Linked DNA regions of Gemmata palustris. Each later gene encodes a partner of the first gene's protein in a complex. Links are inferred from orthologs where the notes say so. Each region holds a gene or a part of one and is shown in the gene's direction. Other genes may lie near its edges.

Region 1 (15,527 bases):
CCGGGAAATATAAGATCTCGGTCACCGGTTCTTCGTCCGTCCCAGCCAAGTACAAGTCCGCCCAATCTTCCGATATGACGCTCGATATCCCCAGTGCCGGGAAGAACGACGCGGACATTGATCTGAAGTAACCGCTCGGGCCGGTGATCCGATCGTAGGCCTTCCGTCGAACGACCGGGCATCTTTTTCGCTGTGATTTCTTGTTTACAACTCGTTCGCCCGGGTACGATCGGGACATGAGCGGTCGCCCCACACTGCCGGGGCTCGTCGGCCGCTCGCACCTCCCGACGCCCGCGTGATCGCCGATGAACAATGAAGCACCGCCCACCGGGGTTCACACCCCAGCGCCCTGGGTCTGCCGCTCGTGCCACAACGTTACGGGCGAGCAACCGGGGAACTGCCCGAGTTGCGGCGCCGCGCTCGAGCGCGGTGCCCTGTCCGCCGACACAACCTTCTCCACCCCGGAACGGCGAACCGTCACGCGCCTGCTGTGGTTGGGGTTCGCGCTCGGAATCCCCCTTATCGGGCTCGGGGTTTTCGACGCGATCAGTCCCAGTAGGCCGGTGACCGAAGCGCTCGGAGAAAAAGTCTTTTTGCTCGTCCAGGCGGGGCTCTGTACCCCGCTCGTGCTCGTCTGCGCCGGCCCGATCTTCCGGCGCGCCTGGCGCTCGATCCGCACCCGCCGGTTCACCCTCGATACGCTCCTCGGTCTGAGTATCGGCGCCGCGTTCGTCTACAGTTCGGTGGCCGTTGTGTACGCATGGTCCGGGGCGCAACCACTCCAGCCCCGGGCACCTGCCACGGAGCTCCGTCCCGAACTGGAGGGCGGGGTCCGGGCGGTCGCCCCCACTCAGCGCGGCACGATCGACCCCTTCTTCGAGAGCACGGGGATGATCGTGCTCCTCGCTCTCGCCGCCCGCGCGATTGAACTGCGAGCGCGCGACCGCGCCGCGACCGCGCTCCAACAACTCGCTCCACTCGCCCCGAGAACGGCCCGCGTCCTGCTCGTCGACGGAACCGAAGAAGACCGCGACGTCCAACTCGTGCGCCCCGGCGAACTCGTCCGGGTGCGCCCGTGCGAGCGCGTTCCCGTAGACGGTATCATCCGCGAGGGCACCACCACGATCGACGAATCAATGCTCACGGGCGAATCGACGCGCGCGGAGCGGGGGCCGGGCGGCTCCGTCCTCGCGGGAAGCGAGAACGGGCTGCGCGCGATTACGGTCGAAGCCACGCGCACCGGGTCCGATACGATCCTCGACCAAGTTGTGGGGCTGGTCAGCCAAGCACAGCAGCGGCGCGCCGAGTTCCAGCGAACCACGGACCGCCTCGTGGCGTGGTACGTTCCCGCGGTACTGGTGGCCGCACTCGCCGCGTTCGTCGGTTGGGCCGCGTTCGGTCCCGCGGGCTCGGCCCTGACCTACGCGGTCGTCTGCGCGGTCGGCGTTCTCGTGGTGGCGTGCCCCTGTGCGGCGGGCCTCGCCGGGTCCGTTGCGGTGGTGCTCGGGATGCGCCGCGCGGCCGGGGCCGGGATCTTGTTCCGGGACGCCGCGGCCCTTGAGCGCCTCGCGGCCGTCGATACCGTCGTGTTTGACAAGACGGGCACGCTCACCGAGGGGCGCCCGCGCCTGATCGAAATCATCCCGAACATCGGGACGTCCGGGAATCACGTCCTCGCCCTGGCCGCGGCCGTCGAGCGCGGGACCGAGCACCCGCTGGGTCTCGCGATCGTGTGGGAGGCCGTCAACCGGAAGCTCGAGATCACCCCGGCCGAAAGCGTGGAAGGCGTACTCGGTAAAGGGGTGCGCGGGCTCGTTGATGGCAACCGGGTGTCGGTCGGGCGCCTCGGGTTCATTCAGGAGTCCGGCGCGCACAGCGAACTCATGCCGAGCGAGGCCCGGGCACACCGGCAGCGCGGGCACGTCGTTGTGTTCGTGGGCGCGGGTCCGCGCTGCACGGGGTTGATCGTGTTCAACGACCCGCTGCGCCTCGGCGCGCGGGGCGCGGTCGAGGGCCTCCGGGCCGCGGGGCTGAAACTGCTCCTGGCCACCGGGGATCACGCTGAGACCGCACACGGGGTCGCCCAGGCCGTCGGCATCACCGACGTGGTCGCGGACGCCCTCCCGGTCGAAAAGTTCGCCATCGTGCAGAAGCTCAAGGGCGAGGGGCGCATCGTCGCCATGTGTGGTGATGGCATTAACGACGCACCGGCCCTCGTCGCGGCCGACGTGGGAGTCGCGCTCGCGAGCGGAACCCGGACCGCGATCAGTACCGCGGGGATCACCCTGGTTCACTCGGACCTTCAGGCGCTCGGGGTCGCGCGGGAACTGAGCCGGGCGACCGTGCGGACGATTCGCCGGAACCTGATCCTCGCGTTCGCCTTCAACGTCGTTGCGATTCCGATCGCTGCCGGCGCGCTGGTACCGTTCGGCGGGGGGCTCATCAATTCCGTTTGGGGCACCGCGGCGATGAGTTTCGGGGCGCTCGCGGTTCTGGCGAACTCCGCCCGCCTCGCCTTTTATCCCGTCGGCAAGTGACTCAATCGGCGCGGGCCGCGGCAACGACCCGCTTGCCCGAGAGGAGCCGAACGCCCACGTTGAGGAACATCACTACCGTCACCAGCACGAACGCCGCGGTCCACGCGAGTTGGATCTCCGGTGACCCCGGCGCGTACTTCGCGAAATCGTAGATGTAGAACGGAAGGAACGGCGTCTCGTCCGACGGGGTTCGGGGCATGTACTGTGATCCACCGGCCGTCAAAATGAGCGGTGCCGTCTCACCCGCGATCCGCCCGACCGCCAGAAACACCCCCGTAATAATCGCCGGAAGCGCTGCGGGCAGGAGTACCTTCACCACCGTCTGCCACCGGCTCGCCCCGAGCGCGTAGCTCGCTTCGCGCAAACTGTTCGGCACCAGTCGCAGCGATTCTTCTGTGGCTCGGATCACGACCGGGAGCATCATCACCCCCAGCGCGAACGCACCGGCCCAACCGGAGAACTGCCCGCGTGACGTGGTCATCCACACCGGGTACACGAGCAGCGCGTACCCGAAAATTCCGATGACGATCGACGGCACCGCGCCGAGCGTCTCCGCCACGAACCGGAGCGGCGCGACCATCCGATTGTTCCGGTACTCGGCGAGAAACACCGCGGTCAACACACCGACCGGTACCGCGAACGCGGTCGCCAGCCCCACCAGAATGCAGCTCCCGTACAGCGCGTGTGCGAGCCCGCGCCCGCCACTGTCGTTGGGAAGCTTGGTGAAGAAGTCCAAATTCACCCCACCGGCCCCGCGAACGGTGATGTACCCGAGGATGAGGAACAGCGGCACCACGGTGAGGAACTGACACAGCGCCAGCGCCCAGCACATCACGCGGTCCGAGCGCTGGGCCTTCGATCGACTGGCCGTGATCTCCTCCGCGGTCCGCGCCGGTTGTCCGGTTTGACCCTCGGCCAGTTCGATCGGCCGGGCGCGGCGCGCGGCGGGCTTCGACATCCACCGCACCACGATTCGGGCCGTGAAATTCATCACCAGCGTGATGCCGAGTAGGAGCAGCCCGAGCGCGACGAGCGCCCCCTGCTTCACCCCGGGCGGCGCCTCGAACAGCTCTTTGGCGATCACGCTGGGAATGGTGTCGCCGGTGCCGTTCAGCCGGAAATCGAGGTAGTGCGAGTTGGCGATCACCATCGTGACGGCCATCGTTTCGCCGATCGCGCGCCCGAGCGCGAGGAAGCACGCGGCGATGACTCCGGGACGGGAGTAGGGGAGCACGACGCGCCAGATCGTCTGCCAGCGGGTGGACCCCAGGGCGAGAGCGCCTTCGCGCTGCGACCGCGGGACCGCCTGCATCACGTCGAAACTGACGGCCGTGATGTACGGCAGGATCATCACCGACAGCACCAGCCCCGCTGCGAGAATGCCCTGGCCGGACGCGATATTCGGCAATCCTAGCGTATCAAAGAACGGCGCGAGGCCCTGCTTCGCCAAGAACTCGCGCCCCCAGAAGCCATACACGACGCTCGGAATTGCCGCGAGGAGTTCGAGCAGGAACGCGCACACCTTCCGTAATCGCGGCGGGGCGAGTTCCGACAAGTAAGCCGCAGCGCCGACCCCGAGCGGCACCGCGATCAGCATCGCAATCAGCGACGTGGCGACGGTGCCGTACACGAACACCAGCGCGCCGTACTCGTTGCCGTCGGGGAACCACTTGGTACTCGTGAGCAACCGGTACTTGCCCGGCTCGGACAGCACCGGCCACGCCTTATACACAAGCACGGCGATCAGCGCCGCAGCAATCGAGAGCACGAACATGCCGGCCGACTGGCACAACCAGCGGAACACGAAGTCGCCGCGGGACGGTGGGTGCGATTGGTGTGCGGTCATGTGTGTATTGTTGTAGCCCCGTAAGGGGCGTCCGATGGTAGCCAGGGGTGAAGCGCAGCGCAACCCCTGGCGTGCGGAACCGGCATGTTTTGGTTAGCCCCGTAGGGGCGTCAGAGTGTAGCGCAGCGCAACCCCTGGCTACACTCTGACGCCCCTACGGGGCTATTCCGTCACTCGAACGTCACTTGCCCGAGCTTCTCCTGGATCTTCTTGCCCAACTCTTCGGGGAGCGGGGCGTAATCCATTTCCTTCGAGAACTTCTGCCCGTCCGTCGTCGCCCACTTCAGGAACTCGACGATCGTCGGGCCGGTTTCCTTTGGCAGTTTGGCGAACAGGATCGCGTAGCTGATCCCCGAGATCGGGTAGGACTTCGCGCCCGCTGCGTCGGTCAACGAATACGTGAGGTCGTGCAGCGAGTACGGCTCCTTCTCCGGTTTCGCCTTGATCGCCTCCGCCGCGGCCGCGGTCACCCCGTCGGCGTCCGCGGAAACCCACTCGCCCGCCTTGTTTTTCAGCTTCGCGGCCGCCAGTTCGTTCTTGCGGGCGAACAGCAACTCGACGTACCCGATGGTGCCCGCGTTACCCTTCACGAACCCGGCCACACCGTCGTTGCCCTCTTGACCCACGACGCCCTGAACCCAGTCCGGTTTGGTGCTCGCCTTCAGTTTGCCGCCGCTCACCTTCGACAGGTACTCGGAGAAGATGTTCGAGGTACCGCTCTTTTCAGCACGAGCGACCACCACGATGTCCTTGTCCGGGAGCGCCACGCCGGGGTTCAGGTCGGCGATCCGCTTGGCGTTCCACTTCCGCACGCTCGGGTCGCGGAGGTAAATGTCGGCCAACACGTCGCCGGTCAGTTTCAGTTCCTTACCGCTGATTTCCGGCACGTTGTAGACCACCGCGACCGCGCCCATCGTCAGCGGGATGTGGACCACGTCGCCGCCCTTCTCCTTTGCGGCGGCGAGTTGCTCTTTCGTCATCGGCGCGTCCGAGCACCCGAAGTCCTTGGTCTTCGCGGTCATCTGCTCGACGCCGTAGCCGGACCCCTTCGAGACGTAGTCGATCTCGACGTTCTTGGCCGTTTTGTACTCGCCCGACCACTTCTGCATGAGCGGGTTAACGAACGTCGCGCCGCCGCCACTGATCCGCTGCGCCGACCGACCACCACCGCACCCCCCGCACCCGGCGAAAAAAGGCAGTGCGAACACCAACGCGGCGAAGGCAAGGAACCGGGGCATCAGGTAGTCTCCGTGGGGACGGATCGGGCCAACGAGTGCGCACAACTTATCGCTGTCGGCACCCGCGGACAGCCCGCGATTCGTGAAGGTTTCGTGTAGCCCACGGGTGACGCTCGAACACTCGCCCTCGCAACATGTTGTCTCGCGCACGAAGGTAACCCCGGGCGCGAATCCGCGGTCTTTCTGAGCCACTTTCGCGGAACAAGAAGTCACCTCGATGTCGTCGGGGAGCACATGAGTGGGACGGTGGTGCCAGGGCCGTTGAGTTCTCGTGGTTGTGCAACTCCACCCGCTCGTTGACACTCGCGGTTCGCCAAGAGACTCAGGCGAACCGCGAGTGTCAACGAGCGGGTGGTGTTCCCACCCCCGTCCACTTCCGCACACTCAACGGCCCTGCCCCTGGTCTCATGCCCCGCCCGGGCTAACAATTGCTAACCTTTTGGCCCCGGGTTGTTTTTGGAGTGCTCCACGATCGCCACAACTACTGCACTTTCAATATGTTCCGATTATTTCGCTGCTGAAGCAGCCCGTTGCGAAGGCTAACATCGGCTAACAATCACTGCAAATTGCAAAGCCCCGGACAATTTGCGACTAACCTCACGACTAAAAAACGGTTCGAGTTGGCTAACAATTTAAACGGCTGAACCGCGTCGAGCATCGTCATCCGTCCAATCACCCGGAAACACCCGCGCCGCAAGGCGAACTCGCCACGACCAGGCGATGCCGGGACTCCTAAACGGACACTTCCCCATATTATACATTAGTGGACACGCGAATACAAACAGTTTGGGGCCGGATGGCGCGATTGAATCACCCGCCCCCGGGCGGAAGCATTCGCGACGCGCGTTGTGCTCTTGGCCGCGGGACTCATCTCCATAAGCTAAGCGGAGTTTGCGCCGAAGAATCCCTTGCACCCTGCATCCGCTCCATGCCGCGGGCTCACCTGTTGATCGAGAACCATGCCGAAACGTACCGACATCAAGAAGATCCTGCTCATCGGCTCCGGCCCCATCATCATTGGCCAGGCGTGCGAGTTCGATTACTCGGGAACGCAGGCCTGCAAAGCACTTCGCGAAGAGGGCTATTCGGTCGTCCTGGTGAATTCCAACCCGGCGACCATCATGACCGACCCGGAGACGGCCGACCGCACGTACATCGAGCCGATCACCTGGGAAGTTGTTGAGAAGATTATCGCCGCGGAGCGCCCCGACGCGCTCCTCCCCACGCTCGGCGGGCAGACCGCGCTCAACACCGCGATGGACCTGTTCAAGAAGGGCGTGCTGGAGAAGTACGGCGTCGAGATGATCGGCGCGAACGCGGACGTGATCGACAAGGCCGAGGACCGGCAGCGGTTCAAGGACGCGATGCTGAAGATCGGCGTCGCGGTGCCGAAATCGGTCGTCGTTCACTCGCTCGAAGAGGCGATGCGCGCGGTTGAGGAAGTGGGGCTGCCGTGCGTCCTGCGCCCGAGCTTCACGATGGGCGGGAGCGGCGGCGGGATCGCGTACAACCGCGACGAGTACCGCGACCTCATCACCCACGGGCTGCAACTGTCGCCCACCACGGAAGTTCTCGTTGAAGAGTCCGTGATCGGCTGGAAAGAGTACGAGCTGGAGGTGATGCGCGACCGGGCCGACAACGTCGTCATCATCTGCTCGATCGAGAATTTGGACCCGATGGGGGTCCATACCGGCGACAGCATCACGGTCGCGCCCTCGCAAACGCTCTCCGACAAGGAGTACCAGCGGATGCGCGACAAGGCGAAGGACATCATCCGCGAGATCGGCGTCGAGACCGGCGGGAGCAACATCCAGTTCGCGATCAACCCGGCCGACGGGCGCATGATCGCGATCGAAATGAACCCGCGCGTGTCCCGCAGCAGCGCCCTCGCGTCCAAAGCCACCGGGTTCCCGATCGCGAAGATCGCGGCCAAACTCGCGGTCGGGTACACGCTCGACGAGCTCCGCAACGACATCACGCGCGAAACGCCGGCCTGCTTCGAGCCGACCATCGACTACGTGGTAACGAAGGTTCCCCGGTTCGCGTTCGAGAAGTTCCCGGAAGCGAACCCCACGCTCACCACGCAGATGAAGAGCGTCGGCGAGACGATGGCAATCGGGCGCACGTTCAAGGAGTCGCTCCAAAAGGCGCTCCGCGGGCTGGAAGTGAACCGGTTCGGCATCGGGTGCGACAAGCGCGACCGTTGGGGCACCGCGAACCCGCCCGCGCGCGAGGAGATCACCTTCAAGCTCTCCAGCCCGAACGCGGACCGGATCTGGTACCTGCGGTACGCCTTCCTCGCCGGGATGTCGCTCGACGAGATCCACCAGCGGACGAAGATCGACCCGTGGTTCCTGCGCGGGGTCGAAGAACTGGTCGCCATCGAGAACGAGTTGCGCGCGGCCGGGTCTCTTGATAACGTGACGCCCGAGCTGATGCTGAAGGCCAAGCAGAGCGGGTTCATCGACCGGCAACTGGCGCACGTCTGGAACGTCGCGGAAGCCGAAGTTCGGAAGCTCCGCAAGAGCTTCGGAATTGAAGCGGTGTTCAAGAGCGTGGACACCTGCGCCGCCGAGTTCGAGGCGTACACGCCGTACTACTACTCGACCTACGAGCCTGGTGCGCGGGTCCAGCGGCCGGGCCAGCCCGTGTACTTTTCCCCCGGCGAAGACGAGGTCCGCCCGTCCAGCGGGAAGTCGCGGATCATGATCCTCGGCGGCGGGCCGAACCGCATCGGCCAGGGCATCGAGTTCGACTACTGCTGCGTGCAGGCCGCGTTCGCGCTGCGCGACAACGGCTACGAAGTCATCATGGTGAACTCGAACCCCGAGACCGTGAGCACCGACTACGACACGTCCGACCACCTGTTCTTCGAGCCGCTCACGCCCGAGGACGTGCTCAACATCAACGACAAGATGAAGCCCGAGGGCGTGATCGTGCAGTTCGGCGGGCAAACGCCGCTGAACCTCGCCACGTCCCTTCAAGACGCGGGCGTGCCCATCATCGGCACGAGCGTGGACAGCATTGATGTGGCCGAGAACCGCGAGCGGTTCGCCAAGCTCGTCACCGAAATCGGGCTGCTCCAGCCCGCGAACGGCACCGCGGTGGACGAATCCCAGGCCCTCCGCGTCGCGCGCCGGATCGGGTTCCCGATTCTCGTGCGCCCGAGCTTCGTGCTCGGCGGGCGCGACATGAAGATCGTGTACAACGAGGACGAACTCACCGCGTACATTCGCCGCGTCGAGCCCGATTTGTCGCGCGACCGCCCAGTGCTGATCGACCAGTTCCTGGAGAACGCGACCGAAGTCGATGTGGACTGTCTGAGCGACGGCACCCGCACGGTGATCGGCGGCGTGATGCAGCACATCGAGGAGGCCGGCATCCACTCCGGCGACTCCGCGTGCGTGATCCCGCCGTACAGTTTGCCCGCGGACGTCATCACGGAGATCAAGGTCCAATCGCGGAAGCTGGCCGCAGCGCTCAACGTGAAGGGGCTGATGAACATCCAGTTCGCGGTCGCCGGGATTCGCGCGGGCGGCACGGTCACGGACACGCCTAAGGTTTATATTCTCGAAGCGAACCCCCGCGCCAGCCGCACCATTCCCTTTGTGTCGAAGGCGACCGGGGTGCCGCTCGCTCGACTCGCGGCCCTTGTAATGGTGGGCAAGACGCTCGACGAACTGGGCGTGAAGGACGAGGTCATCCCGACGCACTACTCGATCAAGGAGAGCGTGTTCCCGTTCAACAAGTTCCCGGGCGTGGACATCATCCTCGGGCCGGAGATGAAGTCCACCGGCGAAGTCATGGGGATCGATGACTCGATGCCGATGGCGTTCGCGAAGGCGCAGCTCGCGGCCAGTTCGCGGTTGCCCGAAGGCGGAACGGTGTTCATCTCCGTCGCGAACCGCGACAAGGACGCGGTACTCCCGATCGCACGCGGGTTCGCCGAGATGGGCTTCAAGGTGATCGCGACGCGCGGGACAGCGCAGTTCTTGCGCGAACGCGGCGTTCCGGTGGAGGACGTTCCGAAGATCGCGGAGGGCCGGCCGAACCTGCTCGACCACATGAAGAACGGGAAGGTGCAGTTGGTCATCAACACACCGACCGGGCGGGGCAGTTCCACCGACGAGTCGAAGATCCGGGCCGAAGCGGTGGCCAGTCGCGTGACCGCGATCACCACAATTTCCGCCGCACAAGCCGCCGTCGAAGCGTGCCGGGCGCTCAAGCAACAACGACTGACCGTTACGGCACTCCAGGACCGGTTCCCGAAGAAGTGACCCTCAGCGCGAGCGGGCCGCGTTACGCAGCGGCCCGCTCGCGCCGCACCGGGCTCCCGATCGTTTCCATCAGCGCTTGCAAGCCGTGAATGTGCTTGCAGCAGTACGCGCGGCGGTTCTCGCCGTTGTAAACCGCGTCCGGGCAGGTGCAGTGCCAGTTTAGATGACCGTCGCCCGCGCGCTCGGCGGCAATTTGGTACTCTTCGCGCCCGCCGGTCACGTTCCAGGTCATCACGCACCCGGCCTCGTGCGGGTCCGGGTTGCGGTACGTCACGCGGAACATGTACGGGGCGGGCGTGCGCTTCTTATCGGGGCCGGGCAGCACGACGGTAACGATGGCGAACGACCCGCGCGGTTTATTTTCTTTGACCACAGTTCACCTCATTCGGTGGTGTGTTGGGTGTGTTGAATTATACCCGCACGGGTGTCCACTCCCGATGTCGGTAGCCCGGTACGGTGGTAGATTGCAAGTACCCCGAACGGAGCGCCGTGCATGATCGACGACACCCAACCGACCGACGCGCAGACGATGAAATCGTTCATCCGCGAACTGGCGCGCAAGAACCGCGTGGCCCAGAAGAACAAGGACGCGATCAGCCTGGAGATTTGCCACAAGTTCACGGCGCTGCCGGCCTACGCCGCCGCGAAAACGGTGATGTGGTACGTCGACGCCGGCAGCGAGGTGCGCACGCGGCACACACTCCCGGAGGCGCTCACCCACGGCAAGCGCGTCATCGTCCCGTGGTGCATCGTCGAGACGAACGAGCTCGAACTGTTCTGGCTCGAAGACATGAGCGAGCTGGTCGAGGGCGCGTACAAGATCCTGGAGCCGAAGGCGGAACTGCGCGACCTCCCCGCGAAGAAAGTTCAACCCGAAGAACTCGACCTCGTGATGGTGCCGGGCACCGCATTTGACTTGCGCGGCGGGCGCATGGGCCAGGGCAAGGGGTACTACGACCGTCTGCTGTCGCACGCCCGGCCGGACGCGCCGCTCGTCGCGCTCAGTTTCGACTGCCAGATCTTTGAGGAGATCCCGGTCGCCGCGCACGACGTCTTCATGGACCAGGTGCTGACCGAATCGCGCACCATCAGCGGCAAGGGTCGAACGGGGAAGTGAACCGATGCGGGAGGACCGGTCCGCGACTCAATTCTGGCAATCGGTCGCGCTCCGGCTCATTGCCATCTGGCTGATCGGTTGGGCCACGATCCTGTGGTTCCAGGGGTGCCTCGTACCCTCCACGCGCAACGAAGTGCTCCAGGATCAACAGAAGATTACGGGTTCGGAACCGCCCACCCCCGAGCCGCGCCCGGGTCCGCGTTAAGGTAGTTTTCTCCTTTCAGCACGCGCACCCGCGCGGTATCCTCAAACACTGTTCCCATTCTTTGTTCTCCCGGACGCGGCCCTCGCAGCCGCGCCCACCCTCCCCGGGAGCCTCACATGCTGAATCGCACGCGCCGCGAACTGTTCGCGGACATCGGTCGGGGCATGATCGCCGCCAGTGTCGGCACCGCGTTCGCCCACGATCTGGGATTCGCTACCGCCTTCGCCGCCGACGAACAACCCGCCCGCCTCACGTTCGGTGACCTCGACCCGCTCGTGAACTTCCTCCAGGAAACGCCGCCCGACAAGCTCGTGTCGGCCGTCATCACCAAGCTGAAAGGCGGCACCGAACTCAAGCAACTCGTCGCGGCAGCGGCCCTCACGAACGCCCGCGCGTTCGGCGGCGAGGACTACATCGGGTTCCACACGCTGATGGCCCTCGCCCCGGCGTTCCAAATGTCGCAGGAAGAGACGAAGGCCGAACTCAAGCCGCTCGCGGTACTGAAGGTGTTGCACCGAAACGCCTCGCGCCTGAAGGATTTCGGCCCGACGAAGGAAACGCTGAAGACCGTAGCACCCGGGAAACTGGCAACGACCCGCGGCGGTGAGCAGCTCCGCGAGGTGACCCGCAAGGGCGACTTGGCCGCAGCCGAGGCTACCTTTGCAGCCATCTGCGCGAATGGGAAGCCGGAAGACGCGCTCAACGAACTTATGGTCGAAGTGGACGACGCGACCGAAGTTCACCGCGTGGTGCTGGTGTCGCGGGCGTGGGACTTGACGCGGTTCGTCGGCACCGAGCGCGCGAGCACGATGCTCCGGCAATCGGTTCACTACTGCGTGAACATTGAAAAAAACGCGAGCCAGATCAAGTACAACGGCCCGATCCGCGAGCAGCTCCCGAAGCTCCTGGACCAGTACAAACTCGTCGGATCGAAGCCGGGCACGAAGGCGGCCGACGACGCCTGGGTGGTTCAGTTCGCGGACACGGTCTTTAAGTCCGACGCGGCCCAGGCCGCCGACGCGGTCGCATCCGCTCTGTCCGAAGGCTTCAGTGCGGACGCGATCGGTGAAGCGCTCTCCCTGGCTGCGAACCAGCTCGTGCTCCGCGACGAGGGGCGCCCGAAGGCGTGGGTGTCCCCGGGCAAGCCGGAGGGGAGCATCCACGGCGACTCGATCGGCGTCCACGCCTGCGACACGATTCACGCCTGGCGGAACCTGGCGAGCATCGGCGACCGCCGCACGCAGGTCACGAGCCTGATTCTCGCCGGGTACCAGATCGGTCGCGACCGCGCGAACCGGGCCGAGTTCCTGAAGTGGGATGCGTACCCACGGACGGAACACTCCGACAAGGTTAAGGGATTGCCGGCGGACTCGCTCCTGAAGGAACTCGACGGCGCGATCCGCGACAAGGATCAGGCCCGCGCCGCGGCCCTCACCGCGCGTCTCAGCGAGACGTCCAACAGCGCAAAGGACGTGTTCAACCTGTTCCGCACCTACGCGATCAGCGAGGACGGCGCGCTGCACGCGGAAAAATACTACGCGACCGCGAGCGACGAGTTCGCGCGGGCCAGGGCCGCGTTCAAGTGGCGCCAACTGATCGCACTGGCCCGCGTGACCGCCAGCGCCTACGGCTACGCAGCCCCCGCACACAAGGAAGCGTGCGAACGGTTGAAAGCGTAGTGGATTAAGCAAATCCCGCCCACCGCCACGGGCTGACGAGCCGCGACCGCGAGGGAGCGGGGTCGGAGACTGCCCGGTGAGACAAGGAAGAGCCGCGGATCACGTAGATTACGCGGATCAGACAAAGGAACGATTTGAAGCCCCGCAACAGCGGGGTTCGCCTAATGATTCAAGAACTTCACGTCGCGGACGTTCTGCTCCGCGACGGTCCGCGTGATCTTCCCGGCACGCAACAGCAACCGCACCGACTCGTCGCACGTGTACATCCCCTCCTCGCGCCCGGTGAGGATGTAGTTGTCGATGCTCTCGATCTTGCCCGTGCGGATCGCGCTCGCAATCGGGTGCGTGTTCCACATCACTTCGAGCGCCAGGTGCCGCTTCTCCGTCTTGTTGATGCTCGGAAGCAACCGCTGACTCACGATCGCGCGCAGACTCATCGCGAGCTGCGACCGCACCGCCGGCTGTGCGTCCGACGGGAACAGGTCCGGGAACCGCGTGATCGCGCCCTTCGCGTCGCGCGTGTGGAGCGTGCTGAACACGAGGTGCCCCGTCTCAGCAGCGCTCAGGGCCATTTGCGCGGTTTCGCGGTCGCGGATCTCGCCGACCAGAATCACGTCCGGGTCTTGTCGAAGACCGTACTTCAGCCCGTCCGCGAACGAGAGCACGTCGGCCCCCACTTCGCGCTGCGTGACCACCGAGTTCGGTTCGCGCGGGAACTGGTACTCGACCGGTTCTTCCACCGTGATGATGCGGTACCCGCCGGTTTTGTTCAGCCGGTTCACGACCATCGCGAGCGTGGTCGATTTGCCGGAGCCGGTCGCCCCGGTGACGATCACCAGCCCGTCGCGAAGAGCAACGAGTTTGGCCGCGAGATCGGAAGGGAACCCCGCCCACGCGAGATCAGGAATCGTGTCGGGAATGACCCGAAAGCACCCGCACGTGTCGCCCCCTGCAAGAAAGAGTGTCGCACGAAACCGCGTCATCTGCCCCGCGACCGGGCACTCGAAGGAGAAGTCCGCGTTCTTGTTCACCTGCAATCGCTTGAGAGCGTCTTCCGGGCACGCCGAAAGCAGAAGTGTTTCGATCTCGTCCGAAGCAATCGGCGCTTCCGGCAGTTCGGTAAGATCGCCGTGTAACCGCATGACGGGTGCGTGCCCGGCGACCACGTGTAAGTCGGAGGCGCCCGCCTGCACGGTCCATTCGAGCCACTGGTGCAGCTTCTCAGCAATGGCGTCCGACATGGGAACTCCTCCACAAACGGCTCAGTCCATTTCCTTCTTAGGCGTTCATCAGTGCGGCGCTGCGAAGTCTCATTTTGATGTCATTTGAGGAAATTTCGTAGGTTATCAACGCGACGCGCCTCGGTGAGTCCGCCGCACTTGGTGCAGCGTGGGTGAACGACCATTCCGAGATCAGTCCCGAAAAAACGATGCGTCTTCTGCACAATCTGGATCGTAGTTCAACTGGATTTCGCACTGCCCCGCTGCCCCAACCTTGACGGCAGCCCCATACCACTGATGCCCCAGTACGGTTCGTGACTCATTGATGTCAATCAACAACAAGGTAATCTCGCTGGGCGTGTTGAGCGATGTGATTTCGCCGCTCGACAGATTTACCCTGAGCTTGGTGATCCACGATTCTCCTTGTTTATTATACCTCACCTCGAAAATGACCTCGTGCCACTCCGAACCCGTCAAGCGAGATTGAGCGGCACTGTAGATTAATTCAGCAAGCCGTTTCAGTGTTTCGTCGTTCATGACTCCACCCCATATCGCTTCAACGCATCCCGGTTCAGTTCGATACCCAACCCCGGAGCATCCGGTATCGTCAGCAGTCCGTCCACATCGGGTTTGAACGGCACGGTAATCAACTCGTCCATGTACGGCGACGGCGACAGGAACTCGACGTACTTCGCGACCGGCATCGCCGCGGAGAGTTGCAAATCGGCCGCGAGACCGATCGCGGTGTTCCACCCGTGCGGCACCCACTGCACGTTGTGCTCGTAGGCCGCCCACGCGATGCGCCACGCCTCGGTGAGTCCGCCGCACTTGGTGCAGTCCGGCTGGACGATGTCCGCGCCCTGTTGCTCGAACAGCGGGCGAAAACTCTGCCGGCGCGTGAACACTTCGCCCGTTGCGATGGGTACCGGCGAGTGGCGCCGTAATTCGGCGAAGCCCGCGACGTCGTCCGGCGGAAGCGCTTCTTCAAACCACACGATGTCGTAGTTCGCGAGCATTTGTGCCGTGCGCAGTGCCCACTTGTAACCGTGCGGCCAGAACGCATCGCTTCCGCCCGCGTCGACCATCAGTTCCACACCCGGTCCGACTGTTTCCCGCGCGGTGCGAACGAGTAGTTCGTCCGTCTTCGCGTCGCGCCGACCGAACGGTTTCCAGCCGAGTTTGATCGCCTTGAACCCACGCGCGACGGCGGCCTTGAGCTTCTCACGCAGTGGCTCCACTTCGGCGAACAGCAGTGACCCATACGGCTTAATCTTGTTGCGGTAGTTGCCGCCGAGCAACCGCGAGACGGGTTGCTTCGTGATCTTGCCGAAGAGATCCCACAGTGCGATATCGATGCCGCTGATCGCGTGTTCGACGCTCCCGCCGCGCCCCTGCCAGAACGTGTTCT
Region 2 (14,500 bases), 4.2 Mb from region 1 along the record:
CGCGCAGAGCATCTGCGTCGCGACCGCGGGCACGAATCAAGTGGGCAAGGAAGCCGACATCTTCAAAGCCGTCATCGGGCACAGCATCCTACTTGCGGGCATCGTTGGGCTCCTCACCGCGCTGCAAGCGTTCGTACCCCCATTCACGCTGATGGTCCCGAAGTGATGTGAATCCGAAACGCCTTTGTAGCCCCGGATGGGGCGACCGATGGTAGCCAGGGGTGCAGCGTAGCCGAAGGCGAAGCGCAACCCCTGGCGGGCTCCCACGAACCACGGTGATCGGTCATTTGCGTGCCGGCTGTCAGGGGTTGTGCGTGTTGTCTACCAGGGGTTGCGCGTTGCTCCACCCCTGGCTACACTCGGTCGCCCCCATCCGGGGCTACAAAAACAACACGCTTCTGTCTTCTGATCTCTGCCTTCTTTTGTGCCCTTTGTGGCCATGCTTGCTGAAGTTCGCGCTCACCACGGCTCACTTCTTGAACTCGGAGTACGCTTCCGCGACCTTGCCCGTCTTGGCGTCGCCGATGTGCGCGTACACGGCGTACTTCAGCTTCATTTCGCCACCCTTCGCGATCTTCAGCAGTTCCGTGTTGTCCTTCTGGGACGGGAAGCCACTCCCCTTTCGGGCAAACGGGTTCGCGGCGTTGAGGCCGTAAGCGCGAACGTGCCAGTTCGACTTCGGGTTAGCCGGGTGATCGAACACCGCGATGCCGACTTCCTTACCATCGAGCGTGCCCGAGTAGTCGATCCACTCGGTGGGGTGCCCCCAAATCGGCAGGTTGTCCTTGGCCGGCGGGTTCACCGTTGTGCCCTCGGCGGTGGTCACGGTCGCACCGGTTTTCTCGCTCGGCCGCAGCCCGTCGTGAACCCGGATGCCGAACGAACCCTCCTTGGTGTCGCCGAACGTGATCGGGCACACACTCGCTTTCAGCGTGATCTCGAACGCGAACGTGCGCCCCTCCTTACCGTCGACCAAGTGAATCACGCGGACCTCGTCCATGATCTTCACGCCGTCCGGGGTGCGCCATTCGTTGTGCGTTTCGACGCTCGCGTGGTTCTTCGCGTGCTGTTTCGGCGCGCCCACTTTCACGCACGCGATCTTCCCGTGCCGCGGGCCGCTGTTGTCCTTCGCCTCGCTCCAGAAATCCACGCCTTTACCCCCCTTCTCGGTCGTTTTAATCTTCAATTCGATGCCTTCGGGGATCACGTCGCCGTGACAGAACCACACGGACTTCTGGTGAACGTGGTCTTTGGTCGCCTCACCCGGCGTGTCCTTTTCAACGGGCCAGGGGCGTGTGACGCCGACCCCGTTCGGCGCGAGTACCGGGTACAGGTAGGGCTTGGCGACCGAATCCGCGGTGGCGTACTTCGCGACCACGGTCGACCCCACCTTGAACTCGATCGCGTCCTTGCCAACGGCGACGGACACGTCGTCGCCCCGGGCGAACGCGGGCACCGCAGAAAAAGCACCGAGCAGCAGCAGGCAGCGCATGAGATTGGCTCCGAACGGCGGGAGAGAACGCGGGGTGTAGTGTCCGCAGGCGGGAGGCGCGTGTCAAGGATCGCGCCGCAGAGCGAGGCCCGAACGGGTAGAATCACCACATGAGCAAGAAGAAGAAAGTCCGCGTCGAGTTGCGGAAGAACCGCGAGAAGCCGCCGCGCGAGAACGACATCACCCGCGACTACCAGGAGGGCGACGGGCGCGCGGATGACGCGCGGTCCAGCGAGCGCGTGCGCGCGAAGGGGAACCTGTCCCGCTACCGAACCGTCGTGCAGGACGAGGCCGCCGACGGCTCGACCATGCCGTCGGTGAACGCGGACGAGTGCCTCCGCGGGCGCGTGCTGCGCGTTCACGGGCTCGCGTCGGTCGTGGAAACGGACGACGGCCGCGTCTTTCGCTGTGCGGTGCGCCGGCTGCTCAAGAGCCTCGCGACCGACGAGCGCAGCGTGGTCACGACCGGGGACGTGGTGTGGATTCGCCTGACGGGAACGGGGAGCCGGGATCAGGCGACCGGGGCCGGAGAAGAACAGATTCCGGCGGAACCCGCGACTGAGCCGGCCGAAGTTCCGGCCCCGAAAACCGAATCTCGAACACCGACCATCGCTCAAGAGGGCGTCATCGAGCGCGTCGAACCGCGTCACGGCGTTCTGACCCGTGCGAGTCGGCGCCGAGAGCACGTGCTGGTCGCGAACATCGATCAGCTCGTTATTGTTATGTCGCTGGTCGAACCTAACCTGAAACCGCACCTCATCGACCGCTACCTCGCCGCAGCACAACAGGGCGATTTGAAACCCGTCCTGTGCCTGAACAAGTCCGACCTCGCGGACGCGATCGAGCTCCAATCTTTGATCGGGCTGTACGCGCAACTCGGGGTGCCGGTGTTCCTGTGCAGCGCCCGCACGGGCGCCGGCGTGGACCGGCTCCGTGAACAGCTCCGCGGGCGCTCGACCGTGTTTTCGGGGCAGTCCGGTGTGGGTAAGTCGTCGCTCCTCAACGCGATTCAGCCAGAACTCGCCCTCGCAGTGAAATCCGTGAGCGAGGTGAACCAAAAGGGCCGCCACACGACCACCTATTCGCAGCTCATCAGGCTGGATTTCGGCGGTTGGGTGGTGGACACCCCTGGCGTAAGGCAGCTCTCCCTCTGGCAAGCGCGCCCGGAGGAAATGGAGGGCTACTTCCCCGAATTCCGGCCGTTCGTGCCGCTGTGCGGCTTCCCGGACTGCACCCACACGCACGAAACGAGCTGCGCCGTCAAGGACGCGGTCGCCCGCCGGTTCATCACAAGCCGCCGTTACCACAGCTATTTAGGGCTCTTCAACGGCACCACGGAGGAGTAATTTTGGAGCAATTCGCACAACCCGCGCCTTCGTCAACTCCGCACCCTGGGGTGACTTTACCGGTCTGGAAACGGGGTGAGTTTGCGTGAAGAGGGTAGTCAGTGGGTGCCGAAACAAAATGAGTCGCTGACACAAGTCAGTTAAGCTTTCCCAATTATTCCGGGCACCTGCCTCGGGCAGAGTCCGGCTTCAGGAGAACTCACTCATGGCGCGTTCGCACAAAGTTCTCGGTTTCCTGCTCGTAACGATCCTCGGCGTCTACGGCTGTGCGAAGGGACCGGGCGCGACCCCGACCGAAAATGGCGCCGCCGCAACCGCTAAGGTCCAGAAGCTCGAAGACGACTATCGCGGCGCGATTACGGCCCGCGACCAGCTCCGCCAAAAGCTCGCCGCGAGTGAGGAACTGGCCGCGAAGACCAAGAAAGAACTGGAGCAAACTCAAGCCGCCGCAGCAACCGAGCGCGACGCACTGAAGACCGAAGTGAAGACCCGCACGGGGGAGCGCGACGCGCTGCAAGCGCAGTTCGAGTCGTTCCGCAAGACCCTGCGTGACATGCTCGGTAGCGCGGACACCGCCGTGAGCAAACTGAACCTGCCTGCCACGCAATCGCAGCCGATCATGACCTCGCTCGGCGCTCGGAACTGATAACAAACTGATCGGACGAAACTTCAACGGGGTAGTGAAGCACATTGGCTTCACCACCCCGTTGAAGTTTCTGCTACTGCCCAACCAGAACTATTCTCGGCGTCCCCTGAAGTGACACAAGTCGTCCTTGCGGGTCAGCGCTCGTCAGCAGAGGATAGGCCTGTCGCCGTAATCCGTATTCGGGAGGCCGATGATGCGCCCCACATATTCGTTTCCCGAGGCCGTGGTCGAAGCGATCGCGCGTGATCGGTATGGGCACCCGGACCCGCGCGTTCAGGAGCGCATGGAGATCCTTTGGCTCAAGAGCAAGAACCAGACCCACGGGTGCATCGCCGAGCTGGCCAATGTGTCGCGGTCCACGGTCCAGCGGGTGCTGCGGATCTTCGCGGTCAAAGGTCTGGACGGCGTCCGGTCGTTCGGTTGGAAAGGCCAGCCCAGCGCCCTGACGCCGCACCGGGCCACGATCGAAGAGGAGTTCCGCGCGCGTCCGCCGCACACGGCTCACGACGCGGCGCGGCGGATCGAGGAGCGGACCGGCGTCCGACGGAAGCCATCACGGGTCCGTAAGTTCCTGAAGGACGACCTGGGGATGAAGTGCCTGAAGGTGGCCCCAATCCCGGTCCCACCGAAGAAGACCGTCGTGGAACACGCCCGAACGCAGGCGGACTTTTTAAAAGGCGGAACTGGAACCGAAGCTGGCGCAGGCTCGGGGCGGTAACCGGACCGTGTATTTCGTAGACGCGTCGCACTTCGTGTTGGCGTCGTTCCTGGGGTGGGTGTGGTGCTTCGTGCGGCTGTATGTGCGGGCGGCGAGTGGCCGGCAGCGGTACAACGTGCTGGGCGCGCTCAACGCGGTCACGCACGAACTGGTGACGGAGATCAACACGACCTACATCACGGCGACCTCGGTGTGTGCGTTGCTCCGCACGATCGCGAACCGAGGGATGCCGATACCGGTCACGTTGGTGATGGACAACGCCCGGTACCAGCGGTGCGCGTTGGTGCAGGGCGCGGCCAAGGAGTTGGGTATCGAGTTGCTGTTCCTGCCGAGTTACTCGCCCAACCTGAACCTGATCGAGCGACTGTGGAAGTTCGTCAAGATGGAAGTTCTGAACAGCCGCCACCATCAGGATTTCAAAAAGTTTCAGGACGCCATCGACGGGTGCCTGGCTGATCTGACGACCAAACACCGCCAGAAGCTGGCCACTCTGTTGACGCACAACTTCCAGACCTGGGGCAATGTGTCACTCCTGAATGCGTAAAGCATAAGACCGTTCTCACACGGCCGGGTCTTTACCGTTCGTCCAGGGGCCGGCGAGCGATTGGTGCGGCGGCGGTTGCACGGTGCCGCCGTCACCGCCGCTCCACCCGAAGACCTGATTTGGGCGTCCGCCCTGTTTGCTGCGTTTCTCCCACCGTTCGGCCCACGTCGAATCCGCGGTCGTAATCGCTCGCTTCTCGCGATCCCAGAAGAGCGCCCGACCCGTGCGGTAGCTCTGCACGGCCATTGCCGCAGTCGTAACGGCCACTGCCCCCAGGTCCGGCGGGCTGAACGTACTCTGGCGCTTGGCTCGAACGCAGTCGAGGAAGTTCTCCCACAACGCTTCGGTATCGTTTCGCGGCGGTTCCACGCTCTCGAACGAGGCCGCTTCGGGCGCTTGCTCCATCCGCGCCGGGAAACTCGCGCCGCGCGTCGGATCGTCGCGGAACACCTGGAACCCGCCCTTCACGAACTTGATCGCACCTAACCGCCCACGAATGACTTCTTCGATCGGGTAGCCACTCAGGGTCGTTGCAGTGACGACGAGCTGGCAGCCTTCTTCGTAATCCGCGACCACAGTGCCCACATCGGGAACATCACGCCCGTCGTATTCGAGGTACAGTCCGCCGCCGGCGGTCACGCGGGCCGGGAACCGCACCCCCATCGCGGCGCTCATGCGTGTGACGTGGTGCGTGAGCATGTCGGTGAACGGCCCGCCGCTAAACGGCCACAGGCACCGCCATTGCGCGAACGCGGCGCGGTCGAACGGCTGCTCGCGCGGGGTGGGACCGACGCGGCTTCCCGCACACTCGAACTGGTGGCCGAGGAACAGATCCCAGTCGACGGTCTTGGGCGTCATCTGCTTCGCGAGCCGGTAGAACCGCCACTGGCCACGAACGTCGTTGCGGAAGAAGCCCGTCTGTGCGTGAGCGACGTGCCCGATGGTGCCAGTGCGGATCGCGTCGAAGGCCCGCATCCAGACCGCGTCGGCCATCGCCTGCACGCCCACTGTTACCACCCGGCCGGTGTGCTTCCAGGCGTCCACCACCGCCACGGCCTCTTCCGCCGTGCGCGTCATCGGCTTCTCGATGAACACGTCTTTGCCGGCCGCGAGTGCATCGATCGTCATGCGCCCGTGCCAGTGGTCCGGCGTGGTGATGCACACCGCGTCCACGTCCGCCCGGTCGAGTACGACGCGGTAATCCTTCGTGACGTGCGTCTTGTCGGCGCGGTCAAGCCGGCACTTTCGCGCCGAGGGGTAAAGCCCCTGCGCGTACCGGCGCCGCGTGACCTTCCCGCCGAAGTGAACATCGTACTCGTCTTCGAGCCCGTCCCACACGTCACACACCGCGACCGGCGTAACCGGCTTGCCCTCGGCCGCGAACTTATTCACAAGGTCGATATGGGCTTGCGCCCGGCCACCGCACCCCAAGAACGCGATCCGCACGCGCTCGTTGCTGCCCACGACGTTGCCGTAGGCGGCCGCCGACAGCGACAGCGCCGCGGCCGAGCCAAAAAACTTGCGGCGATCGAGTGGCGGAGGTGTTGGCATAAGTCCGGCTTCCCGCCCCAAGCGAGAGGAAGTTTGGGGCCAGTCTTCACTTTTTGGACGTCCCGACGGCGCGAATCGTTCCCGACATCATATTCGATCGGCCACAGCATTCGTAAGATACATCGAGTTTGCGCCGGGATTACACACCGTAACGACGAGGACGAAACTCACCACATGCAAGCGAAATTAGCTCTGGCGGACGGCACCGTGTTTACCGGCCGCGGGTTCGGTGCGACCGGCGAAACGACCGGCGAAGTCGTGTTTAACACGTCCATGACCGGCTACCAAGAGGTGCTCACGGACCCGTCGTACACCGGGCAAATCGTGACGATGACGTACCCGCTCATCGGCAACTACGGCACCACCCCGGACGACCAAGAATCCACCCGCGTGCAGGTCGCCGGGTTCATCGTGCGTGAACTCACCCGGGTACCGAGCAACTTCCGCTCGAACAACTCCCTCGACGGCTTCCTCAAAGCGAGCAACGTCGTTGGTATCGAGGGTATTGATACGCGCGCCCTCGTGCGCCGGCTCCGCGTGCGCGGGTCGATGAACGGCATCCTCTCGACGGCCGACCTCGACGACGCCTCACTCGTGAAAAAGGCCCGCGAGTTCCCCGGCATGGAGGGGCGCGACCTCGTTTCCGAAGTTGTTCCGAAGCAAGCGTTTAAGTGGCAGAACGGGTTCGGGGAATTTGCCGATCACGTGATCCCGTCCCGGCCGGCGACCAAGCGCGTCGTCGCGATCGACTACGGCATGAAGTGGAACATCTTGCGCTGTCTCACGCAGGTCGGTTGCGAAGTCACCGTTGTTCCCGGCACCGCGACCGCGGACGAAGTGCTCTCCCACAACCCGGACGGAATCTTCCTGTCGAACGGCCCCGGCGACCCGGCCGCGGTGGGGTACGCGATCGACACCGTGAAGAACCTGATCGGCAAGAAACCGATCTTCGGCATCTGCTTGGGGCACCAGTTGCTCGGTTTGGCGTTCGGCGCGAAGACCTTCAAACTGAAGTTCGGGCACCGCGGAGCGAACCAACCGGTGCGGAACGAACTCACGAAGCAGATCGAGATCACCACGCAGAACCACGGCTTCTCGGTCGATCCGAGCACGCTCCCATCGAACGTGGTCCCGACGCACATCAACCTGAACGACAACACGCTGGAAGGACTGAAGCACACGTCACTTCCGGTGTTCAGCGTGCAATACCACCCGGAAGCCGCCGCCGGCCCGCACGACTCCAGCTACCTGTTCGAGGACTTCCGCAAGATGATGGGGTGAAAGTCATTAATCGCCCCACAGTGTGGCGCGAGATAACTTGACAGGACCGTTAGTGCGGGACGAAGTCAAAGAATTATGTGACCGGCTTCATGGTTGATACATGATAGCCGGCCAAATCACATCCAACTCAGCACAAACGCAGCTCCAACAACCCAACGTTTCACACGCCGTCAGCCGTAACGGACAACACGTAGCGCCGGTCCATACGCTGTGGCGTGGGGCGGCTTATCGTTTCCCTGCACATGGGCACCTCCGGTACGCGCACGCGGGTCGCAATGACGACCGGTTCCCCGCGCACTTCGGCGTTCCGCTCCGGGCGCTTCCCGTTCAGCACGAGGCCGATCCACGTGTGCCGCACGCACAGCTCGTAACTCGTGAGGAGCACCGCAAACGTGAGCACGTTCACGAGCAGGAACTCTGTAATCATTGGTATCGTGGTCGGGGCGAACAGCACCTGAAACGCTGCCTGCACCGGGAAGCCCGCGAGGTAGCACCAGTACGAGGCCCCCGAGAGGTACTTCCACCGCGGGCCGGCGCTGGAGAAGTGCTTCTGAAACAAGCCAATCAACCCGCCGATCATCAGCCAGGTGTACAACCCGCCCAGGAAGATTGCGGCCGCCTTCCACACGGCCAACCACGCGGGCGGAGCGCCCCGTACCGCGTCTTCCACCCAGTTCCCGGACACGGTCAGTTTCAGCATCGCGGGGAGCACCACGAGGTTCGCGACCGCGAGGCGCAGCGCCCACCGGCGGCCGACCCCCGCGAGCGCGTCCCGCTGTCGGTACAACGTCGCGCCCACGAGGAAGAACCCGAGGTAGTACGCGAGCACTGCAACTTCGGGCGCCCACCCCTTCGGCGTATCGATCCACCACGTGGTCATGTCCCACAAGAGCGGCACGGTGAGCGCTGCGGCGCAGGGAATTTTCCACCGCGAGTGGAGCACCCGCTGCGTGAGTGCGTCGAAGGCGCGCACGCTCCGAACCGGAATGCGCGCGCTCAGTGCGGAGAGCACGAGGAGCGGCACGCAACACATCAGGAGGTAGTAGAGGAACCACAGGTGAAAGTTTGGCCCGATCCACCCGCCGACATCGGCCGCGTCCCATTTGGCGCCGCGAGCGCCCGCGTGGTGCGCGAAAACGAGGTGCAGCGCCGGGCACAGAACCAGTACCGCGAGTGCGAGCGGGAGCGCGACCCGCGCGAGCCGGTTGCGGACCAGTTCGCGCGACCCGCGCCGCGCAGCAAGTGCGCTCGCGCCGAACCCGGCGAGCACAAAGAACAGTTGCATGCGAAAGTCGTGGACCGCGAAGTAGCACACGTCGGCGGCGAGGTGGCGCGTCTGATCGCGCACCGGGAACCCGACCAGCCCGGAGGCGGTATAGGGCAGCACGCCGTGCGTGACTAACCCGAGGAACATCGCGACCACGCGCAGGTTATCGAGAGCGGCGTTGCGGGTCGAAGGTGGGATTTGTGCGGCCATTATCCGTGCCGTTTCCGGGCGAATTCCTTTCTACCGGAGGTGAGCAATAGGCGCGGGCAACGCAGAATGGTACGCACGGAGTGGGTCCGGTGCAACCCCGATTCAAAGGTGCGAAAATCCGCCGAAGGTGTACGCGGCGGGCGCACTTCGGCTATGATTTTTTCCACCATGAACGACGAAGCCGCCCTACTCGCCGCGATCATCGCGCACGCGGACGAAGACACCCCGCGCCTCGCCTACGCGGACTGGCTCGACGAGCACCGGCCGGACGCGGGACCGTCGCCCGCGAGCGGCCCGTCGGCCCGGGCCGATTACATCCGCGTGCAGTGCCGGCTCGCGCAGCGCCCCTACGACGACCCGGAGTACCCGGCGCTCCTGGAGCGCGAGGGGGAGCTCGCGCACTGGCTCGAATCTCACACAGGCGCGGCCGGTGCGCCCGAACTCCCCACCGACCTGGAATGGTTCGGCAATTTCACCTCCGGGGACGACGGCTCGTGCCGGCGCGGGTTCCCGGAAGAGGTCGCGTACACCGATTACGATGAAGAGCCGGAGGAGAACGTCGAGCGCATGGTCGCCGCGCTGCCCGTCGCGTTCGCCACCACTACCGTGCGCGCGCTGCGGCTCGAGGACGTGTACGGCGCGGAGATCGCGGGCCTCGTGAGCGACCCGGTCGCGGCCGGGCTGCGCGGGCTGGCGCTGAACTACGTTGACGACGGCGACGAGACGACCGCGGTCCGCGCGATCGCCAAATCGAAGCACCTGACCGGGCTGCGCCGACTGGATCTCGAGTTCTCGATCACCGACCCCGACCTGAAGCGCCTGGCCAAAGCGCCCCTGGACGCCCTCGAAGAACTGGCGCTCGACCAGTTCACGCCCGCGGGGGCAAAGGCGCTCGGCGCGGCCCGCTGGTTCCGCGCCCTCCGCGCGCTCCGGCTCGAAATGGACCACCGGGACGCGCTCAAGGCCGTCGGCGAACTGCCCGCGATGCCGAACCTCGGCGCGCTCACGTTCCAGGGTTCCACCACACCCACGACGACCGCGGCCCGCAAGTTCATCACGTCCGGTTCGTTCCCGCGCCTCGGGTATTTGGAGTTCTCGCACGCGCAACTGACGCCCGACTTGATCGCCATGCTGTGCCGCGGATCGTGGGCACTGCGCCACCTCAAGTTGCACAACGTCGAGGTCCGCAAGGCCGGCGCGGAAGCGTTGGCGAACGCGACCTTCGCCGGTTCGCTCCGCGTGCTGGATCTCTCCGACTGCCAGATCACGTCCGGGGGCGTACAGGCCCTGGCCGGGTCCGCGAAGCTCGCGGGGCTCCGGCACCTCGACCTGTCCGATAACCCGATCGGCCCCGGCGGGTTGGCCGCCCTCGCGCGCAGCCCGCACCTGCGCGGGCTGCGCAAACTGAGTGTTCGCGGGTGCAACAGTACGAAGGCGCCCATCGATTCCGCCGCACTGATAAACTTCCTCACCGCGCTGCAGGCGCCGGACCTGCGCCACCTGAACCTGAGCGACCTCCCGGTCGGCGTCCGCGGCGCGAATGTGATCGCGGCCGGCGGCCCGTTCGCGAACCTGACCCGACTCGAGCTGGCGGACTGTGCCCTGCGCGAGAAGGGGGCGAAGGTACTCGTCGGCTCAACCGCGCTCGGTAACCTGACGGTCCTCGACCTGAGCAACAACAACGCGGGCCGCGGGGCGATCAAGCTCGCGAACCCCAAAACGTTCCCGCGCCTCGGCCACTGCGACCTCAACCGCAACCGACTGCCCAAGGGCTGGCTCGCCCGACTCCGGGCGCGCCCCGGGGTGAGCGTTTAGCGCCGCGGATTTCGTGCCCGAAAGAACGCGCGCCCGCGCGCTTTATGCGCCCGACCCAATACGAAATACGAATCGCCAAATTACGGAACACCAAGTACCGCGCCGCATGACCGATCCCGATGCCGATGCCCTGTTCCGCGCGATCGTTCGCCACCCGGACGACGACACCGCGCGCCTCGTGTTCGCCGACTGGCTGCAGGAAAACGGGCGCACGGAGGAGGGCGAGTTCGTGCGGACGCAGTGCCGGCTCGCGGCGGCGGAACCGGACGACCCAGAATACCCGGCGCTCGTCGACCGCGACGAAGAGCTGCGCCTGTGGTTGAGCGCGCACGCGCCCGGCCCGCGCCCCACGTTTCCCGGCGGCCTATCGGTGGACGGCGGGAAGTTGTGGTGGTGGCAGTCGCACCGCGGGTTCCCGCGGTTCCTGGAATTCGACGGGTACGAGCGCTACGGGGCCAAGGCCATGCGCGGGCTGTCATCGGCCCTGGCACGCGCGTTCGAGGCGCTCCCGACGCGCTGGCTCGTCGTGCGCTTCATCTCGCTCGCGCAACTGGCCGCGCTGCTCAAGCAACCGGTGTTGAGCGGACTAACACAGTTCACGCTCGTGTCCGGCTACGGCGGCGACGAAGCGAACGAGGTGGCCCGGCTCGTCGCGAACTGTCGCCACTTGCGGAACCTGCGCGGGCTGGCCCTCGCCGTCGAATTCGGCGACGCCGGAGCCGAGGCGCTGGCGGGCGCGCACTGGGGCAACCTGGAATGGTTCTCGCCCGCGTGCCACGAAATGACCCCGGCCGGGTTGCGCGCCCTCGCGGACGCGGACTGGTTTCGCCGGTTACGCGAACTCACGCTCGATGACGGGCTGCCCGGCGCAACGTTCGAGGCGCTCGTTCGGTCACCCGCGTTCCCGCGCCTGCACACGCTCGACGTGTCGCGCAACGGGGCGCTCACCGCGACCGGTTGGGAACTGTTCGCGCGCACGCGGACGTTCCCGGCCCTCGCGCGCCTGCGGTGCGGGGAAGGGGACATGAGCGGCGACCGGTTCCCGCTGCTCGCGGGCGCGGCCGGGTTCGACCTGCACGCTCTGGACGTGCGCACCTGCGGCCTCGGTCCGGGTAGCGGCGCGGCCCTCGGATCGGCGCCGTGGGCCGGCTCGCTGCGCGCCTTGAACCTCGCGCTCAACGCCCTCGAACCGGCCGACGCGAAGGCCCTCGCCGCGTGCAAGCGGTTCGGCAACCTGCAACACCTCGACCTCTCCGGCAACGCGCTCGGCCCGACGTGCCTTTCGGCCCTCGCGAGCAACCCCGCACTGCACGGGCTGCGTTCACTGCGCCTCGACGGGCGGCCGTTCGACAACCGCGGGCTGGCGCCGACGCACTTCAACCGGTTCCTCACGAAGCTCAACATGCCGGACCTGCGCCACCTCGACCTGTCGGGGCGCCCGGTCGGTGCGACCGCTGCAAAGAAGCTCGCGGACCCCAAGTTCTCCGGGCTGCGCCGGCTCGCGCTGAAGGGCTGTAAGCTCTCCGATACTGCCGTGGCCAAGCTCGTCGCAGCGCCCGCGCTGTGCAACCTGATCCAACTGGAACTCAACGACAACGCGCTGAAGACCGGACCGAAGGAACTGGGCGACCCGGCCGTGATGCCGAACCTCGCCTCGTGCTCGCTCACCGGCAACCCGATCAGCGCACCGGTAGCACGCAAGCTCCGGCTGCGCCCCGTTGTGTCCGGCCTGCCGAAAACCGCCAAGCGCCGATCCTGACCCCGGAGAGCCTTTAATGCCACTTCACTCGCTCCGTGTCGCCGGCGCGCTCGTCGCGCTGCTCACCTTTAGCGCACTGGGGTCGCGCGCCGCGGACCCGCTCCCGGCGCCGATCGACCCGCGCGGCCTCCCGGGGCCGCTCGTGCTCGGAGGTGGAGGCAAGTTGCCCCCCGACGCGCGCAAAGCGTTCTTCGACCTCGCCGGGAAGGATAAAGCGAAGATCGTGGTCCTCACGACCCCGGACGCGCAGGAGAGGGCCAACGATCTCGTCAAAGCGTGGGAGGAACTGAAGCCCACATCGGTAGTGATTCTGCACACACGCAACCCAAAGAAGGCCGACGACGCGGACTTCGTCAAGCCGCTCGCAGATGCGACCGGCGTGTGGTTGCACAACACCGACGCCCGAAATTTAATTACGGCGTACCGCGGAACGCTCGTCGAAAAGGAGCTGAAGAAGCTGCACGCTCGCGGCGGGGTCATCGGCGGCACGGGCGGCGGTGAAAGTGCGATGGGTGCCCTGCTCGTCGGAGTAGGAGAAGAGCCGGTCGCGGGTCTCGGCCTGCTGCCGGGCTTCATCATCGACGAGAAGTTAACCAAAGTGATCGCGGCGCGCCCCACTCACATCGGTTTGGAAATTCCCGACGAGGCCGCCGTGGTGATTCGCGGGCGCGTGGCGCGCGTGATCGGGGACTTCCCGATTACCGTTCACATCGCGAAGGGCGCGGGCAAACCGGCCGCGAACGAAGAGTACAAGCCCGGGTCACTACTCGATCTGGTCCAGCTCCAGCGGGCCGCGTTCAACCGCGCCGCGAAGGATTCGTTCCCGCCCGCGAAGCCGGCCGCCCCGGTGGTGGCGAAGGGTTCGCTCGTGATCGTCGGTGGGGGAGGTGCGGCCGCAGAGATTTGGAAGCGCTTCATCGAACTCGCGGGCGGACCGGATTCCACAATCGTGGTCGTGACGTCGGCAATGGAAGACCCGCTCGCACCGGAATCAAGCGAAGAAAAGGCGCTCAAGCGGTACGGGGCGAAGAACGTGGTCGCCCTTCACACCCGCGACCGAAAAGAAGCCGATGGCCTGAAGTTTTCCGACGTGCTGCTGAAGGCGAAGGGGGTGTGGTTCAGTGGCGGGCGGCAATGGCGGTTCGTCGATTCTTACGAAGGTACGCTCACCGAGAAGCGATTCCGCGACGTGCTGGTTCGCGGTGGCGTGATCGGCGGAAGTTCGGCCGGCGCGAGCATCCAGAGCGAGTTCATGCCGCGCGGTCACCCGCTCGGCAACACCGTGATGGCCGCCGAGGGCTACGAACGCGGTTTCGGCTACCTGCCGGGGTGCGCGGTCGATCAGCACTTCTTCGCCCGCAAGCGCACCGCCGACATGACGGAGCTGATGAAAGAGTACCCGCAGTACCTCGGCATCGGGCTCGACGAAGGCACCGCGATCGTCGTCACCGCCAGCACCGCGGAAGTCATCGGAAAAACGAAAGTGGCGTTCTACGACACGAAGAAAAAGCCCGACGGCGATAAGGATTACGAAGAAGTGTTCGCGGGTGAGAAGTACGATCTGAAGGAACGGAAAAAGATCAAATAAACACCCAAAAGCACGTGGTTCGGGGAACAGAAACGAATCCTCTTCGCTCCTGCTCTCCGAACCACAGTTACTTCTTCTAACTTACGGCTTCATCGGAATCGGCGCAACCGGAGCGCCCGATACCGGCGGGGCGGACGGCACTCCGCTGGGGACCGGGGGCACATCAGCTTTGGGCAGCGACACGGCCCCGGCCGGGACCACCGGGGTCGGAACCTTCGGTACCCCGCCGGCCTGGTTGACGATGTTCTCGACGCCCTCGCGGAACTCCGCCGGAGTCGGCGCG

What was found.
Region 2: the proteins of carB (region 1) and carA are in contact, whole or in part, in a solved structure (PDB 1KEE), measured with the Escherichia coli proteins. The link is inferred for Gemmata palustris from one-to-one orthologs.

Annotation. Positions count from the first base shown.
Region 1 is NZ_JAGKQQ010000001.1:2,381,128-2,396,654, forward strand. The notes cover bases 6,272-10,098. They hold carB (carbamoyl-phosphate synthase large subunit), read left to right. Parts: upstream 6,272-6,580; coding sequence 6,581-9,898; downstream 9,899-10,098. Other genes in these bases: J8F10_RS09690 (hypothetical protein), read right to left, coding at 9,921-10,098. Also shown: J8F10_RS09665 (hypothetical protein), read left to right, coding at 1-131; J8F10_RS09670 (heavy metal translocating P-type ATPase), read left to right, coding at 306-2,537; phosphate ABC transporter permease subunit PstC, read right to left, coding at 2,539-4,383; phosphate ABC transporter substrate-binding protein PstS, read right to left, coding at 4,554-5,621; more of J8F10_RS09690, read right to left, coding at 10,099-10,271; J8F10_RS09695 (5-formyltetrahydrofolate cyclo-ligase), read left to right, coding at 10,392-11,015; J8F10_RS09700 (hypothetical protein), read left to right, coding at 11,020-11,220; J8F10_RS09705 (hypothetical protein), read left to right, coding at 11,337-12,899; J8F10_RS09710 (type IV pilus twitching motility protein PilT), read right to left, coding at 13,061-14,140; J8F10_RS09715 (hypothetical protein), read right to left, coding at 14,312-14,656; J8F10_RS09720 (mandelate racemase/muconate lactonizing enzyme family protein), read right to left, coding at 14,653-15,527. UniProt on the Escherichia coli protein: Large subunit of the glutamine-dependent carbamoyl phosphate synthetase (CPSase).
Region 2 is NZ_JAGKQQ010000001.1:6,537,918-6,552,417, reverse strand. Bases 5,725-8,524 are described here. They hold carA (glutamine-hydrolyzing carbamoyl-phosphate synthase small subunit), read left to right. Parts: upstream 5,725-6,471; coding sequence 6,472-7,578; downstream 7,579-8,524. Other genes in these bases: J8F10_RS27270 (acyltransferase family protein), read right to left, coding at 7,739-8,524; J8F10_RS27280 (Gfo/Idh/MocA family protein), read right to left, coding at 5,725-6,297. In the rest of the region: J8F10_RS27310 (L-lactate permease), read left to right, coding at 1-166; J8F10_RS27305 (DUF6807 domain-containing protein), read right to left, coding at 470-1,492; rsgA (ribosome small subunit-dependent GTPase A), read left to right, coding at 1,603-2,838; J8F10_RS27295 (hypothetical protein), read left to right, coding at 3,044-3,484; J8F10_RS27290 (helix-turn-helix domain-containing protein), read left to right, coding at 3,675-4,202; J8F10_RS27285 (IS630 family transposase), read left to right, coding at 4,210-4,746; more of J8F10_RS27280, read right to left, coding at 4,762-5,724; more of J8F10_RS27270, read right to left, coding at 8,525-9,055; J8F10_RS27265 (TIGR02996 domain-containing protein), read left to right, coding at 9,224-10,870; J8F10_RS27260 (TIGR02996 domain-containing protein), read left to right, coding at 10,977-12,629; J8F10_RS27255 (cyanophycinase), read left to right, coding at 12,646-14,217; J8F10_RS27250 (peptidylprolyl isomerase), read right to left, coding at 14,299-14,500. UniProt on the Escherichia coli protein: Small subunit of the glutamine-dependent carbamoyl phosphate synthetase (CPSase).